3 regions of the Comamonas sp. GW821-FHT11H03 genome follow, and region 3 is predicted to be linked to each of the others. Evidence: riboswitches for the same ligand, from Rfam matches in the RefSeq annotation. Region 3 holds a riboswitch; each other region holds the start of a gene.
What was found. A riboswitch is a leader RNA that binds a small molecule or an ion and turns the genes downstream of it on or off. The one in region 3 is predicted to bind glycine.
Positions count from the first base shown of each region.

Region 1 (4,949 bases), on a different contig from region 3:
GGGGCGAATTTTGGGATGCAAAAGGCGCAGGGGCCTGCACAAGTGTTTGTGGGTCCATGAGTTGGTAGGTGTCTGAAGTCGTGCGCTGAAGGCGTTCTGCACCCGAGGCAATGCCTGCTGGTGCCGTCTGCATTCCTGGACGACTGACGCGCTGGCGGCCCGACCTGCGCATGAACATTCACCTGCCATCGCCACCTCGTGCGGCGGGCACCCGGCTGAAATTGTAGCTAAAGACGCAGCAATGGCCTGGATATGGGGTTTATTTGCCGGGAAAAAGACGTCGCCATCAGCACGGAAGCCGTTCGTGCTTCACGTCGCCTTGGCTTGAGCGGGCGGACTGCACGAATCGCGTCAGCACTGCCCGGCAGCCGGCGCTATGCTGGCGCGTTCACAAAAAAGAAAGCGTCTCATGCCGGGCATAGGAATGGAATATCTGTGGGTGGGAGTGGTGCTGTTTGCGGCGGCGGCGCAGACGGTGCGCAACACGGCCCAGCGCTCGCTGACGACGCAGGTCGGCACCCTGCCGGCCACGCTGGTGCGCTTTCTCTATGGCCTGCCGTTTGCCGCCGTCTATCTGTTGGCGCTGTATGGTCTGGGCGATCCGTCCCAGGTGCTGCCGAAGTTCAGCGTCGCGTATCTGGGCTGGATTGCGCTTGGTGCGCTCTTTCAGGTCGCAGCCACGGTCGCCTTGCTCATGGCCATGAAGGAGCGCAACTTTGCCGTGGCGGTCACGCTGTCCAAGACCGAGGTGCTGCAGGTGGCCCTGTTTGCCGCCATGTTCCTGCATGAGCTGCCGACCCGGCTGGCGCTGCTGGCCATGGTGCTTGCCACGGTGGGCGTGCTGATGCTGTCGCTGCCGCCGCGCGGGCAGCTGTTCACGCTCTCGGCCTGGACCAGCAAATCCTCGGTCTACGGGCTGATCTGCGGCGCCTGTTTTGCGCTGGCCACGGTGGGCTTTCGCGGCGGCGCGGTCGAGATCGCAACACTGGGCGTGAGCTCGCCCTGGTTGTCGGGGGCCTGGGGCGTGCTGATTGCGCAGACCATGCAGTCCGTCGTCATGAGCGCCTGGATCGCCAGAACCCATGAACAGGGCTTGCGCCCCATCTTCAAGGCCTGGCGCATCTCGCTGCTGGCCGGCAGCATGGGCGCTGCGGCCTCGCTGGCCTGGTTCACCGCCTATGCCATGCAGGGGGCTGCCGCCGTGCGCACCCTGGGCATGGTGGAGGTGGTGTTCAGCTATATCGTCTCTCGCAAGGTGTTCAGCGAGAAGCTGTCGCTGACGGAAAAGCTGGGCATGGCGCTGATGATGCTGGGCCTGGTGCTGATCTGTCTGCAGCTCTGATTTCAAGAGCTGCTTGCGCTTTTCAGTGTTCATTTTCAAGGTGAAAAGTCCTTGAAATTAAACGTGGAATAGCAAAATAAGCTCCTGAAAAAATAGCTTTCTGCAGCGAGAATGCGCGATGCCGTGCCTGGCTTGTTGCTACAGTTCCTTGAAGCCGCTATCAGGCGCTGGCGGTGGTCAGCGTGGCCGGCTGTGACCGCCTGCTGGCGCTGCCCATGGACTGCAGCACGACATCGCCGACCATGTCGGCGGTGACGGCCGACAAGGTCCAGCCCAGATGGCCGTGGCCGGTGTTGTAGAACACGCAGGGCTTGTTGCCAGAGCCCACGCGCGGCAGCATGTCCGGCATCATGGGACGCAGACCGGCCCAGGGCACGACGCTGCGTGTGCTGACGCCCGGGAAGCATTGCTGCACCCATTCGATGAGCGGTCGGATGCGGTCGGCGCGGATGTCCTTGTTGTAGCCGTTGAATTCGGCCGTGCCGGCCACGCGGAAGCGATCGTCACCCAGGCGGCTGGTGACCAGCTTGGTCTCGTCGTCCAGCAGGCTCACCAAGGGGGCAGCGGCTCGGCTGGCTTCATCCGTCAGATTGACCGTGATGGAATAGCCCTTGACCGGGTAGATGTTGACGCTGTCGCCGAGCTGAGCGGCCAGCGCGCGGCTGGCCGTGCCCGCGCAGACCACCATGGCGTCGAAGGTCGAGGTTTCGGTTTCCAGACCCTGGCGCACGGTTACGCTGGCCTGCTTGCCATTGCTGTCCACCGCCACGATCTCCTGACCGTAGCGGCATTGCACGCCCAGTCGCTCGCAGGCGGCGGCAAGGCCGCTGGTGAACTTGTGGATGTCGCCGGTGGAGTCGCTCTCGGTGAAGTAGCCGCCATAGAAGGTTCCGGACAGGGTCGGCTCGATGGAGCGCATCTCCTGCGGTGTCACGGCGCGGCGCTCCAGCCCGCCTTTGGCCAGCAACTGGGACACCTTGCCCGCATGTTCAAAGCCTGCTCGGTCGCGGTAGATATGCAAGATGCCTTTTTGCTTCAGATCGAAGTCAATGCCTTCGCTGGCCGCCCAGCCAAACAGGTGTTCGCGTGCCGCAATCGCCAGTCTGGCGGTCTCCACGGTGTTTTTCTCGTAATGGGGGATGGCAGCGAGAAACTGGCAGAACCAGGAAATCTTGTGCCAGCTGGGCTTGGGGTTGAGCAGTAGCGGAGCATCGCTCTTGAGCATCCATTTGAGGCCCTTGACGATGGTGGACCAGTGGGTCCAGACCTCGGCGTTGGAGGCCGAGAGCTGGCCGCCATTGGCGAACGAGGTTTCCATGGCGGCATAGCGCTGCTTCTCGAACAGGGTGACGGAAAATCCGCGGCGTGCGAGGGCGTAGGCGGTGGTCACGCCCGTGATGCCACCGCCGATGACGGCGATTGTCTTCATGATTCAGATTCCAGATGCGTCAAGGGTGGAGCCCGTGCGCAACATGCGCAGCGGACGCCCCCTCTGTTCTGGACCTGAGAGATTCACGAGGCAGGGCCTTGCGGCGCTGCTCGCTTGCTCCTTCGGTATGCCCGGCGGACGATGACGTCCGGACATTCTTCAGAGTGTCTGAAAGCGATGCCGATCCTTTGGCCTGAGAGTTTCCGGGGCGGTTGCTCCTTCGGCGCTGCATGCGCCAAGTTTGCGCTGCAGTCTCTCTCGGCATCACCGGGCTGAGAGCCTGTGGGCAAATGTAGGAAGAATGGCGGCGTCTGGATATACGGGTTTACTCGACTTCTGCGCCAGGGGGCAGCCATGGCCGATCATGCCGCTTCTGTAATATTTGATAGCAATTACCGCATGTGCCCTGTAGAACTCAATGTTGTTTGACCATGAAAGTGAATATATTCATGCGCAACATGCTTTCAAATTCATAGCTATAAGCTCTGTCAAGAGTGCCTGAGCAGCCCCAGAGTCAGCCCCTGCATTGGCACAGCGGCTCATGGACGTTGGTGGATTTGGGCAAAATATCGTCTTTGCCTGTCAATGGGCCCGGCGATATCACCGCTTTGCCATTGAAGCACCCGACCGGGGTGGCTGCCGATTCAGAATGCAACTGGCCTATCCGCCATGGCGTTCTGCTGTCATGGCTTCGTTCCTTTGTCCTTGTTGACCGCGACCGTCATGGTCGCCTTTTTGCGTTGCCAGTCGCAGCGCCTGCGGGATGGTTGGGTGTTTTGTCCGGATGGGCGCAAACCATTACAACAAGACATTTATGTCCCAACCCAACTCAAGCCAGCAGCTCGCGCCGACTGGCGATGGTGACGATAAGCAGCCCCGCTTGCACCGGGTGCTCAAGCAGCGCCACCTGAGCATGATCGCCATTGGCGGCGCCATCGGCACGGGCCTGTTTGTGGCCTCCGGCTCGGCCATCGCCCAGATCGGCCCCGGCGGTGCCGTGCTCACCTATCTGCTCATCGGCATCATGGTCTACTACATCATGACCAGCCTGGGCGAGCTGGCTGCCTTCATGCCTGTGGCCGGTTCCTTCTCTACCTATGCCTCGCGCTATGTAGATCGCGGCTTCGGCTTTGCGCTGGGCTGGAACTTCTGGTTCAGCTGGGCCGTGGTGGTGGCGGTGGATCTGGTGGCCTCGCAGCTGGTCATGGCCTACTGGTTTCCGAATGTGCCGGGCATCCTCTGGAGCGGCCTGTTCCTGCTACTGATGGTGGGGCTGAACGCGTTTTCCGCGCGCGGCTTTGCCGAGGCCGAGTACTGGTTCGCGCTGATCAAGGTGCTGGCCGTGGTGGCCTTTCTGATCACCGGCGTGCTGATTCTGTTCGGCATCATCAGCAACGGCCATGCGCCCGGTTTCGAGAACTGGACCACGGGCGATGCGCCTTTCGTCGGCAGTTTCGCGACCTTTGTGGGCGTGGCCATGATCGTGGCCTATTCCTTCCAGGGCACGGAGCTGGTGGGCGTTGCGGCGGGCGAATCCGAGAATCCGCGCGAGAACGTGCCGCGTGCGATTCGCCAAGTGTTCTGGCGCATTCTGCTGTTCTATGTGCTGGCCATCATCGTCATCGGCTTTCTGATTCCCTACACCGATCCGCAGCTGCTGCGCACCGATGTGGCCGATATCGCCGTGAGCCCGTTCACGCTGGTGTTCCAGCACGCGGGCCTGCTGTCGGCGGCCACGGTGATGAATGCGGTGATCCTGACCTCGGTGCTGTCGGCCGGCAACTCGGGCATGTATGCGGCCACGCGCATGCTCTACAACATGGCCACCGAGGGCAATGCGCCGCGCATCTTCTCCCGGCTGACCCAGAACGGCGTGCCGCTGGTGGCCTTGATCGGCAGCACGCTGGTGGCCAGCCTGTGCCTGTTCTCCTCGCTCTACAGCCCGCAGGCCGTCTATATCTGGCTGCTGAATCTGGCCGGCATGACGGAGTTCATCGTCTGGCTGGGCATTGCCGTCAGCCACTACCGCTTCCGTCGCGGCTATGTCATGCATGGTCATGATGTGGGCCTGCTGCCCTACAAGGCCGGCGCCTTCCCCTTCGGACCCATCTTTGCCTTTGTGCTGTGTCTGGTGGTGACGCTGGGCCAGAACTACCAGGCCTTCCTGGAAGATCGCAT
Region 1 covers NZ_JBXARF010000002.1:565,459-570,407, forward strand. The annotation lists gene nhaA (Na+/H+ antiporter NhaA) at 1-58, opposite strand, end outside; gene AC1RTQ_RS07025 (DMT family transporter) at 410-1,342, shown strand; gene AC1RTQ_RS07030 (D-amino acid dehydrogenase) at 1,503-2,771, opposite strand; glycine riboswitch at 2,943-3,042, opposite strand; gene AC1RTQ_RS07035 (amino acid permease) at 3,586-4,949, shown strand, end outside.
Region 1: linked by a shared signal. The riboswitch ahead of AC1RTQ_RS07030 (D-amino acid dehydrogenase) and the one ahead of gcvT (glycine cleavage system aminomethyltransferase GcvT) in region 3 are both predicted to bind glycine.

Region 2 (4,949 bases), on a different contig from region 3:
GTGGAACGGCGCTGCGGCACTCACCCGAAGGCCTGGCAAGCCTTCTTGTGACCGCCCCCGACGGGACCACCTGGCCACTCACTTCGCTAGCGACACTTTCCCCTCAGGACGGACCGGTACGTATCGACCATGAGGACGGAGCACGCTTCGCCGTGGTTCAGGTCAATGTCGAAGGACGCGATCTCGCAAGCTTCGTCAACGAGGCCCAGGCATCTGTGACTGCCGACCCCGCCCTCAAGGATCTGCGCATTGTCTGGGGGGGCCAGTTCGAAAACCAGCAGCGCGCGGCCGCCCGCCTTGCGTTGGTCGTGCCTGTGGCGCTCTCGGCGATCTTCGTGTTGCTGGTTCTCACCTTCCGCTCAATGCGACAGGCCTTGCTGGTCATTGCCAACATTCCGTTCGCACTAGTGGGAGGCATGGCCGCATTGCGCATCAGTGGCGAATACCTGTCGGTGCCCGCCTCTGTGGGCTTTATTGCACTGCTGGGCATTGCCGTGCTCAACGGCGTGGTGCTGGTTTCGCACTTCAACGCACTGCTGGCGTCAGGGATGGAGCTGACCCAGGCTGTACGCCAAGGCGTGCGCGACCGCCTCAGGCCTGTGCTTATGACGGCCTGCATCACGGCCCTGGGCATGGTGCCGCTGCTGCTGGCTACTGGCCCTGGCTCGGAAATTCAGCGTCCGTTGGCCGTCGTCGTGGCAGGGGGATTGATTAGTTCCACGGCTCTGACCTCGCTGTTGTTGCCACTGCTGTTTGAGCGCTTTGGCGTAGCACGCAGTGCTAAGGGAGTACAAAAATGAAAGCTGCAAACGCTTTTTGCAATAGCGCCCTGGGTAACTCCAAATCGTATTTTCTGAGTTTGCCGATGAAAAATCGTCTGCTTCATGCCTGCGTCGCAGTGCTACTTTTTACGAGTGCAGCCCAGGCTCAGAGCTACCTGCCTTCGGAGGCGGCAGTGCGCATGGCAGTAGAACAGTCGCCTACCGTGCAAGCGGCCGACGCAGCACGAAGGGGCGCTCAGGCTCGAGCCGACGGTCTGCGCGTTGGCACTCATGAAACGGTAGTCAGAGCTAGTGGTCAGCGCCGTTGGACCCATGATGGCTCCGGTCAGCGCTTTACTGAAGGCCAGATCGCGATAGAGCGACCACTGCGACTTTGGGGAAAGGCCGCAGTTGATGCAGAGCTAGCCGAGGCAACTAGAGCCACAGGCCGTTTGGCAGCGCAAGACGCCCGGCACGAAACGGCACGTCAGTTGCTGGCTTTATGGTTCGCGGCTCTACGCGCTGGTCAGGCCCGCCAGGCGGCGCAGGGCAATGCCGATGCCGCTGCGGAATTGGCCCACATCACCGAGCGTCGCCTGCGTGTTGGCGACGCGGCCAGACTTGAAGCCGAGTTGGCCGCCGCCGAGCAGGCCCGCATGCAAGCAGCACTGGCAGGGGCGGAGGCTGCACAGACCTCGGCAAGGGCCGATCTCTGTGCGCGGTTTCCCGATCTGTGTCCCATGGCCGGCACTTCCACTGATGCGGCCACCTTGCCCACACCCCCGAGCGGATCAGAGACTCAGCTGCGTTTGCGCTACATAGAGCACAGCCATGAGTATCTACTGGCACAGTCCGAGGAGGCCTTGGCGCTGCACCAGGCCCACCGCACGGATCTCGAGCGCCGCCCCGATCCCACAGTCGGAGTGTTTGCGACTAGCGAGCGTGGTGGCTCCGAACGTATTGCAGGCATCAGCATCAGTTTGCCAATAGGTTCGGTACATCGACAATCGCAGGCAGCGGCTGCGCTGGCTGATGCCGACGCGGCACTGTCACGCCGTTTGGCGGTGGAGAGGCGACTGCGCGCCGAGTTCGATGTGCTCTGGAGTCAGTTGAAAGGAAAGCGTGCGGCAGCCACGGCACAGGCTCAAACAGTGACGCTTCAGCGCAGTGCGACCGACAGAGCAATGCGAGCCTATCGTGCCGGTGAATCTGGATTAGCCGATCTGCTGGCGGCACGCCGGGTGCTCGCTGAGGCAGTGCTGGCTGAGCGCATGTCACACATCGACACGCTGGAAAGCGACAGTCGTCTGCGGCTGGACTTGCATGAGATGTGGGATTTTGATGATTAATGCAGCCTGGATCTACCCTCGACGTTTTCTGCCCTGCAATCTGAATCAAACCAATTCGACGCAACGTGATGAATGACGGATATCACCACGTTCTTCGCCGAAAGATAAGGAATCAACAATGACCCGTTCAGACTCATATCCTCGCTCGCTGGTGCTGTTGCACTGGCTGGTTTTCGTCGCAGCAGCGCTCGCAGTCGCTGCCATCGAGCTCAAGGGCTTTTTCCCAAAGGGGTCAGCTGATCGTGCGCAGATGACTCTATGGCATGAGAGCTTTGGCCTCGCCGTATTGCTGCTCATGACAATCCGCCTTGTGGTGCGCGCCAGCGTCCAAGTGCCGCCGCTGCCCCCAGGTCCTCGTTGGATGGAGATTTCTGCTCACGCTATGCACTGGTTGCTGTACCTGTTGATGCTGGGTATGCCGGTGCTGGGCGTATTGGCCTTGGCTTGGTCTGGTAAGCCCATTGCTTTTTTCGGGGCCTCTTGGACATTGCCGTTGACTGTCGATGTGCCACTGGGCCGCAGCATCAAGGAGATTCACGAGGCAGGAGCGAACTTGGTATTCGCTGCCGTGGGTCTTCATGCAGCCGCCGCTCTATGGCACCAGTTCATAGTTAAGGATGACCTTCTGCTGCGTATGCGTTGAGCTTTGACTACGTCAATATTCGATGGGGGCCAACGCCTCGCATAGTAGTGACAGGCAGGCTCCTATCGCCATTGCGGCCAAGCCCAGGCTGATACTTGTCCCATACTTAGAGCCGCTTGTATGTATACAGGTGTCGGGGTAAGGGAGCAGAGCCGCTAGGGGCGGCCTTTGGCGCCCTGAGTCGGCAGCCGCAGAACCACACCCACACAGGTATTAACCCGAATAAAGTCGCTAAAACTGGCTAAAATCGCGCCCATCCCGCGGGAGAGCGGAGCCTTTCAAGGGTTCCCGCCGAAGGCGCAAACTCCCATAATCGCTCAGGCAACAAGTACCGCAGGTGGGTCTGACAGGACCCGGATATCGCCAACTGGAGAGCAGCCCGCAACCACAAGTCTGCAGGGCTCACCGAAGGGGCAAGCATGCGCACCACGAAGGTGTTCGTGCGCAACTCTCAGGTAAAAGGACAGCGGGAGAGGCAAGCCGGACACTCCCGCCGATGTGAGTGGCTGGTCTATTTTCAAGTGCCTTCATGCTTCCTTCCGTCTCTTTGCTGGACTCGTTCCAGGCCTCCAACTTCACCGTCATGCTGGTCATCTATCTGGTGGCCATTACCGCCGAAGCCATGTCCGGCGCACTCGCCGCAGGCCGGCGCAATATGGATATCTTTGGCGTCGTCGTCATCGCTTTCGTCACCGCCCTGGGCGGCGGCACCATCCGCGACATGGTGCTGGGCCACTACCCCATCGGCTGGACCCAGCACCCTGAATATGTGTATCTGGTCATCAGCTTCGGTCTGCTGACCACCGTGATTGCACGCCATATGCACCGACTCAAGCAGGTGTTTTTGCTGCTGGATGCCATGGGGCTGATCGCCTTTTCGCTGATCGGCTGCAATACCGCGCTGGAGCTGGGCTACCCCACCATCGTCATCATCATGGCCGGCATGATTACCGGCATCAGCGGCGGCATCTTGCGTGATGTGCTCTGCAACCAGGTTCCCGTGGTGTTCCGCCGCGAGCTGTATGCCAGCGTGTCGCTGTGCGTATGCCTGATGTTCCTGGGCCTGCGCTACCTGGATGTCAGCCCCAATATCAGCACCATCGTGTGTTTTGCCGGCGGTCTGGCCTTCCGTCTGGCCGCCATTCGTTTTAAATGGCGCCTGCCGGTTTTTTCGTACCAGCAGCGCTGGGAGTGATCGAGACGCCCCTGTGGCGCTGCGCGCCTTCCCCCTCTCTTGCTACGCAGGAGGGGGACGCAGCCATCGCTGCGGGGCGGCCCTTGCTTGGCTGCTCTGAACTAGACTGCGCCATGCATTACCCATGTAGTTTCACTTTCCATGTCTGAACCGATCACATGGATGCCGGATGGCACCCCCTATAGCTCCAGATTCGGCGATCGCTATCACAGCGAGTTCGGCGGCCTCGACCAGGCTCGCCAGGTTTTTCTCGGTGGCTGCGATCTTCCAGCTGCCTGGGCCGATGCAGCGCAGTGGCGCATTCTGGAAACCGGCTTTGGCTTCGGCCTGAATTTCCTGGTCACCTGGGCGGCATGGAAAGCCGACCACAAACGTCCGCGCATTCTGCATTTTGTCTCGGTGGAGGCCTACCCTGTCTCGCGCGAGGATCTGCTCGCGTTTTTGCCAGCCGATGAGGAGCTGCGACCGCTTGGCGAACAACTGGCCGAGCAATGGTGGGGACTGCTGCCCGGCGTGCATCGCCTGTCGTTTGACGACGGCCAGGTGCTGCTGACGCTCCATATAGGCGATGCCAGGACCATGCTGCGCAAGCAGCAGATGACGGCGGACAGCGTGTATCTGGATGGCTTCTCTCCCCAGCTCAACCCCGAGATGTGGGATGAAGATGCCATGAAGAACATTGCCCGCCATTGCCGCCGCGGCACGCAGCTTGCCACCTGGTGCGTGGCCGGCCATGTGCGCCAGGCGCTCAAGGCGCAGGGTTTCGAAGTCAAGAAGCACGCTGGCGTGCCGCCCAAGCGCCATAACCTGCATGCAGCCTACAACCCGTCATGGGAGCCGCGCCATCGCCCGGACGGCCTGCCTGCGCCCGTGGGCCATGCCGGCCGCTGCCTGGTGCTGGGTGCGGGCCTGGCTGGTGCCGCCACTGCCGCCAGTCTGGCCAGACGCGGCTGGGAAGTGACGGTGCTGGATGCGGCAGCCGAGCCCGCGGCAGGAGCATC
Region 2 covers NZ_JBXARF010000006.1:147,833-152,781, forward strand. The annotation lists gene AC1RTQ_RS14970 (efflux RND transporter permease subunit) at 1-800, shown strand, start outside; gene AC1RTQ_RS14975 (TolC family protein) at 866-2,110, shown strand; gene AC1RTQ_RS14980 (cytochrome b) at 2,229-2,753, shown strand; glycine riboswitch at 3,005-3,097, shown strand; glycine riboswitch at 3,111-3,230, shown strand; gene AC1RTQ_RS14985 (trimeric intracellular cation channel family protein) at 3,283-3,948, shown strand; gene mnmC (bifunctional tRNA (5-methylaminomethyl-2-thiouridine)(34)-methyltransferase MnmC2/FAD-dependent 5-carboxymethylaminomethyl-2-thiouridine(34) oxidoreductase MnmC1) at 4,090-4,949, shown strand, end outside.
Region 2: linked by a shared signal. The riboswitch ahead of AC1RTQ_RS14985 (trimeric intracellular cation channel family protein) and the one ahead of gcvT (glycine cleavage system aminomethyltransferase GcvT) in region 3 are both predicted to bind glycine.

Region 3 (4,949 bases):
CGCCCACTGGCCCTATGTCCATATGCATCCGGCCCAGACCGTGCAGGCCCACCGGGATCTCGGCGGCCAATGGCTGCTGCCCATACACAACGGCACTTTCAACCTCGCCATGCATGCCTGGTGGGACCCGTTCGAGCAGATTCTGAAACTGGGCAGACAGCACGGTATCGAGGTCGCCACGCCCATGATGGGCGAGCGCCTGGACCTGGGCGCTCCGCATGCGGGCTCGGCCTGGTGGCGCGCCTGCGCCGAGGCCGACAACAAGGAGCTGGACCTGCGCCCGGTGCAACCCTGAACGCGCTGCCGACATGGCCGACAATGCGGTCATGGACTCTACGCGCACCCCACACCTTGTCGCCGCTTCTTTGCTCAGCTTGCTGCTCGGTGCCTGCTCCAGCCTTCCTGATGACAGCCAGCCCAAGCCGCTTGCGAGCGCCGACACACCGCAGACGGTTTCCCCAAAGCCAGAGCTGACACCTGCCCCGGCGGCATCTCCAAAGCGTCCACAGAGCACGGAGTGGCCTGCCTGGATCCATGCAGATTGCACGCCCCCCGCCCAGCTCGATCAGCAACCCCGGCCACGCCGCCACACCACGCCTTTCATCAGCGCCCACTGGTTTCCAAACGGGCTGGAAACCACGGTGGTCTTTCGCCTGGAGGTCACGGCTCAGGGTCAACTCGGCCGTGTGGCCTATCAGCCCGCCGATACCGATCCCCGCATCGTGAAGTCCATCATGCGCTCGCTCGAACGCTGGAAGTTCAAGCCCGGCATGCGCCAGGGCCAGCCCGTGACAGCCTGCTTCGAGCAGCCCTACCAACTGGTGTTTCCGCGCCAAGCGGTCGACGCCCCTCGCACGCCCACCATGAACACGGACCCGCAGTGAGAGCGCAAGCTCAGTGACGACGATCTGTGCTCGAAAACCCCAAAATCCACTCATTGCGGTGGTGCAGGCACCCTGCCCACCGCTAGAATTGCCAACGTCAGGAGAGAGTGCCTGCAGCTTGAAGCTGCCTCGCACCGCCGAAGGCGCAGACCCCCTACCCGGTGTCAAAACGCTCAGGCAAAAGGACTGACAAGCGCTGCAAGGTGTGCAAACCTGCAGCGTCCCTTGCTGGAGAGAGATGCAGGCCGTCATTTCGTATGTGCGCCGACATCCACCGAAGGAGCAAACCGCCCGCGAAAGCAAAGGCGGTGAATCTCTCAGGTAAAGCGGACAGCAGGGCAAGCCCGCCAAGCATGGCCCAGTCATGCATGGCCACTCATTGGGTTTTGACCACCGGAGCGCTTGCCTGTGACTGCTGCCGCCACCTCTTCCGATCTGCGTTCCACGCCGCTGCTTGCCCTGCACCAGCAACTGGGCGCCCGCATGGTGCCGTTTGCCGGCTACTCAATGCCCGTGCAATACCCTCAAGGCCTGATGGCCGAGCATCTGCACACGCGCAGGGCCGCCGGCCTGTTCGATGTCTCGCACATGGGCCAGTTGCTGTTGCGCGGCCCCGATGCCGCTGCCGCCCTCGAATCGCTGATGCCCGTCGATGTCATGGACCTGGGCCTGCACAAGCAGCGCTACGGGCTGCTGCTCAATGAACAAGGCGGAATTCTCGACGACCTGATGTTCGTCAATCGCGGCGATGATCTGTTCCTCATCGTCAACGGTGCCTGCAAAGAGGCCGATATCGTTCATATCCAGAGCAGCATCGGCAGCCGCTGCGAGGTCGTCCCACTGCCCGACCGCGCCCTGCTGGCCCTGCAAGGCCCGCAAGCCGCTGCGGCACTCTCGCGCCTGATTCCCGGTGTTGCGCAACTGGTCTTCATGACCGGCAATCACTTCGACTGGCAGGGCCATGCGCTCTACATCACGCGCAGCGGCTATACGGGCGAGGACGGTTTTGAAATCTCCCTGCCCGGCGAAGCAGCCGAAGCCTTTGCCCAAGCTCTGCTGGCACAGCCCGAGGTGGCCCCCATCGGCCTGGGCGCGCGCAACTCGCTGCGCCTTGAAGCCGGACTTTGCCTGTACGGCAACGACATAGACACCAGCACCACCCCGGTGGAAGCCGCGCTGAACTGGGCCATGCAGAAGGTGCGCCGCACCGGCGGCGAGCGCGAGGGCGGTTTTCCCGGCGCGGCCATCGTGCTGGAGCAATTGCAGAACCCGCAATCGCTGCGCCGCAAGCGCGTGGGCTTGATCGCGCTGGAGCGCATTCCCGTGCGCGAGCCCGCCGTGCTGGAAAACATGGACGGACAGCATATCGGCCACATCACCAGCGGCCTGCTCAGCCCCACGCTCAACCAGCCTGTGGCGCTGGCCTATGTCGAGCCCGACTATGCCGCCATCGGTACGGAATTCTTCGCCATGGTGCGCGGCAAGCCCGTCCCCATGAAGGTGGTCGCCACGCCCTTCGTTCCCACCCGCTACTACCGCGGCTAGGTCTCTACAGCCGTGCATGAGACGGGCCAGTTTGCCAAACAGCGGCCAGAACACCGCTAAAGTGCGAGCTGGACCTTTCTCAAACAACACCCGATTCCCCTGAATCCCCCATCTGGAGCTTTCCATGAGCATCAAGTATTCCAAAGAACACGAGTGGATCAACGCCGCTGACACCAATGCCGCCATCGTCGGCATCACCGTACACGCACAGGATGCGCTGGGCGATGTGGTGTTTGTGGACCTGCCTGCCGTGGGATCCTCCTTCAAGGCCGGCGATGTGGCTGGCGTGGTCGAATCCGTCAAGGCTGCTGCCGATGTCTACATGCCCGTGACCGGCGAGATCGTCGAAGTCAACGAAGCCCTGCGCGATGACCCGTCGCTGGCCAACAGCGACCCGCTGGCCGCAGGCTGGTTCTTCAAGGTCAAGATGAGCAATGTGGGCGAGCTCGAGGCTCTGATGGAAGAGACCGCCTACAACGATTTCGCCAAGGACCACTAAGCATATCAACGGCCCTCGCATTGCGAAGGCCGTTTTTGCATGCAGCCATGAGCACCATTCTGTATTTCGATGATCCGGACGTCGGTCTCGCCCGCGAGACCAGCCACCCGGCCTTTGCGCGCATCGCGGCCCAGGACTTCTATTACGACTGCGGTGACGACTTCAGCCCCTTCGGCAACGATGACGGCAGCGACACACTGGCCGCACTTGAAGAGTGGTATCAGGAGCAGACGGACGGCAAGCACGCCAAGACCCTGCGCTTTTTGCGTCAGCAACTGAGCGACTGGGATCTGCCCGTGCCCCAGGACATGCTGGCTCATGACGAAGCGGCCAAGGCCCAATGGCTGGCCAGCGACGACATGAACCAGAGCTATCTGCGCTCGGTCTGTCGCGCCCATGTGGCCACCGCCTTTGGTCAGCTCAAGATCACAGGCGGCATCGATGCCGATCTGCACCAGCAGGCCCTGCTTGCCCTGGCCTGCCAGCAATGGCTGAACACCGTGGCACGCAGCAAATATCCCGATTGGGAATATGCCGACCAGGAAAGCGAACGCCTGGCCCTGATGAACACCGCGCTGGAACAAGCCAGCGCTGCTTGAAGCACCGGCTGCATGCCTTCAGGCATACGGCATTCACGCATGCCTGGCATGCCAACCGTCAGTCACAGTATTTGAGAATAGGTCCCTCCCATGCTGATGTCGCCTCCCGCCCCCGTCGCTTCGCTGGAAGCGCTGGAAAACAGCCAAGAATTCATCCCCCGTCATATAGGCCCGGACGCCGATGAGCAGCAAAAAATGCTGGCTGCCATCGGCAAGCCCTCGCTGGACGCCTTGATTCGCGATGTGATGCCCGACTCCATCGCCCGCGCCAGGCCCATGGATCTTCCGCCGCCGATTACCGAAGCCGCTGCGCTGGCCGAACTCAAGGCCATCGCCAGCAAGAACCAGGTGCTGAAGAGCTTTATCGGCCAGGGCTACTACGGCACGCACACGCCGGGCGTCATCCTGCGCAACATCCTCGAAAACCCCGCCTGGTACACGGCCTACACCCCCTATCAGGCCGAGATCTCACAAGGGCGCATGGAGGCACTGGTCAACTTCCAGACCATGGTGACCGACCTGACCGGCATGCCGATTGCCAATGCCTCCATGCTGGACGAGGCCACGGCAGCCGCCGAGGCCATGACGCTGGCCAGACGCTCTGTCAAATCCAGCAGCCATCGCATCGTGCTGGCCGGCGATCTGCACCCGCAAACGATTGAAGTCATCGAGACACGCGCCCGGCCGATCGGCATCGAAGTGGTAATCGCCAACAGCCAGCAGGAGTGGGAAGCTGCGCTGGCGGGCGACCTGTTTGCAGCCGTCATCCAGTACCCGGCCTCCAGCGGCTGGATCGTGGACTGGAAGGCCGATGTGCAAGCCATTCACGCCAAGCAGGCGGCCGCCATCGTGGCCACCGACCTGCTGGCCCTGACCCTGCTGACGCCGCCCGGCGAATGGGATGCCGATATTGTCGTGGGCAACAGCCAGCGCTTTGGCATGCCCATGGGCGCAGGCGGCCCGCACGCGGCCTTCATGGCCTGCCGCGACGAATACAAGCGCAGCCTGCCCGGGCGCCTGGTGGGTGTCAGCGTCGATGCGCATGGCAAGCCCGCCTACCGCCTCGCTCTGCAGACGCGCGAACAGCATATCCGCCGCGAAAAGGCGACGTCCAATATCTGCACGGCCCAGGTCCTGCCGGCCGTGATCGCCAGCATGTATGCCGTCTACCACGGCCCCCAGGGACTGAAGCGCATTGCCCAGCGGGTAGCGCGCCTGACGGCCATCCTGAGCCGTGGCCTGGCCCGGCTGGGCTTCAGCGCCCATCACCACGACACAGCCTTCGACACACTGTGCCTGCATACCCGGGATGCGACCGATGCCCTGGCGGCTCGTGCCGTGTCCCGAGGTGTCAATCTGCGCAAGGCATGGGATGAATATCTGTGCATCAGCCTGGACGAAACCACGACCCGGGCCGATGTC
Region 3 covers NZ_JBXARF010000003.1:385,382-390,330, forward strand. The annotation lists gene AC1RTQ_RS10060 (MBL fold metallo-hydrolase) at 1-295, shown strand, start outside; gene AC1RTQ_RS10065 (energy transducer TonB) at 309-884, shown strand; glycine riboswitch at 973-1,083, shown strand; glycine riboswitch at 1,103-1,228, shown strand; gene gcvT (glycine cleavage system aminomethyltransferase GcvT) at 1,293-2,429, shown strand; gene gcvH (glycine cleavage system protein GcvH) at 2,554-2,928, shown strand; gene AC1RTQ_RS10080 (MolR family transcriptional regulator) at 2,976-3,527, shown strand; gene gcvP (aminomethyl-transferring glycine dehydrogenase) at 3,618-4,949, shown strand, end outside.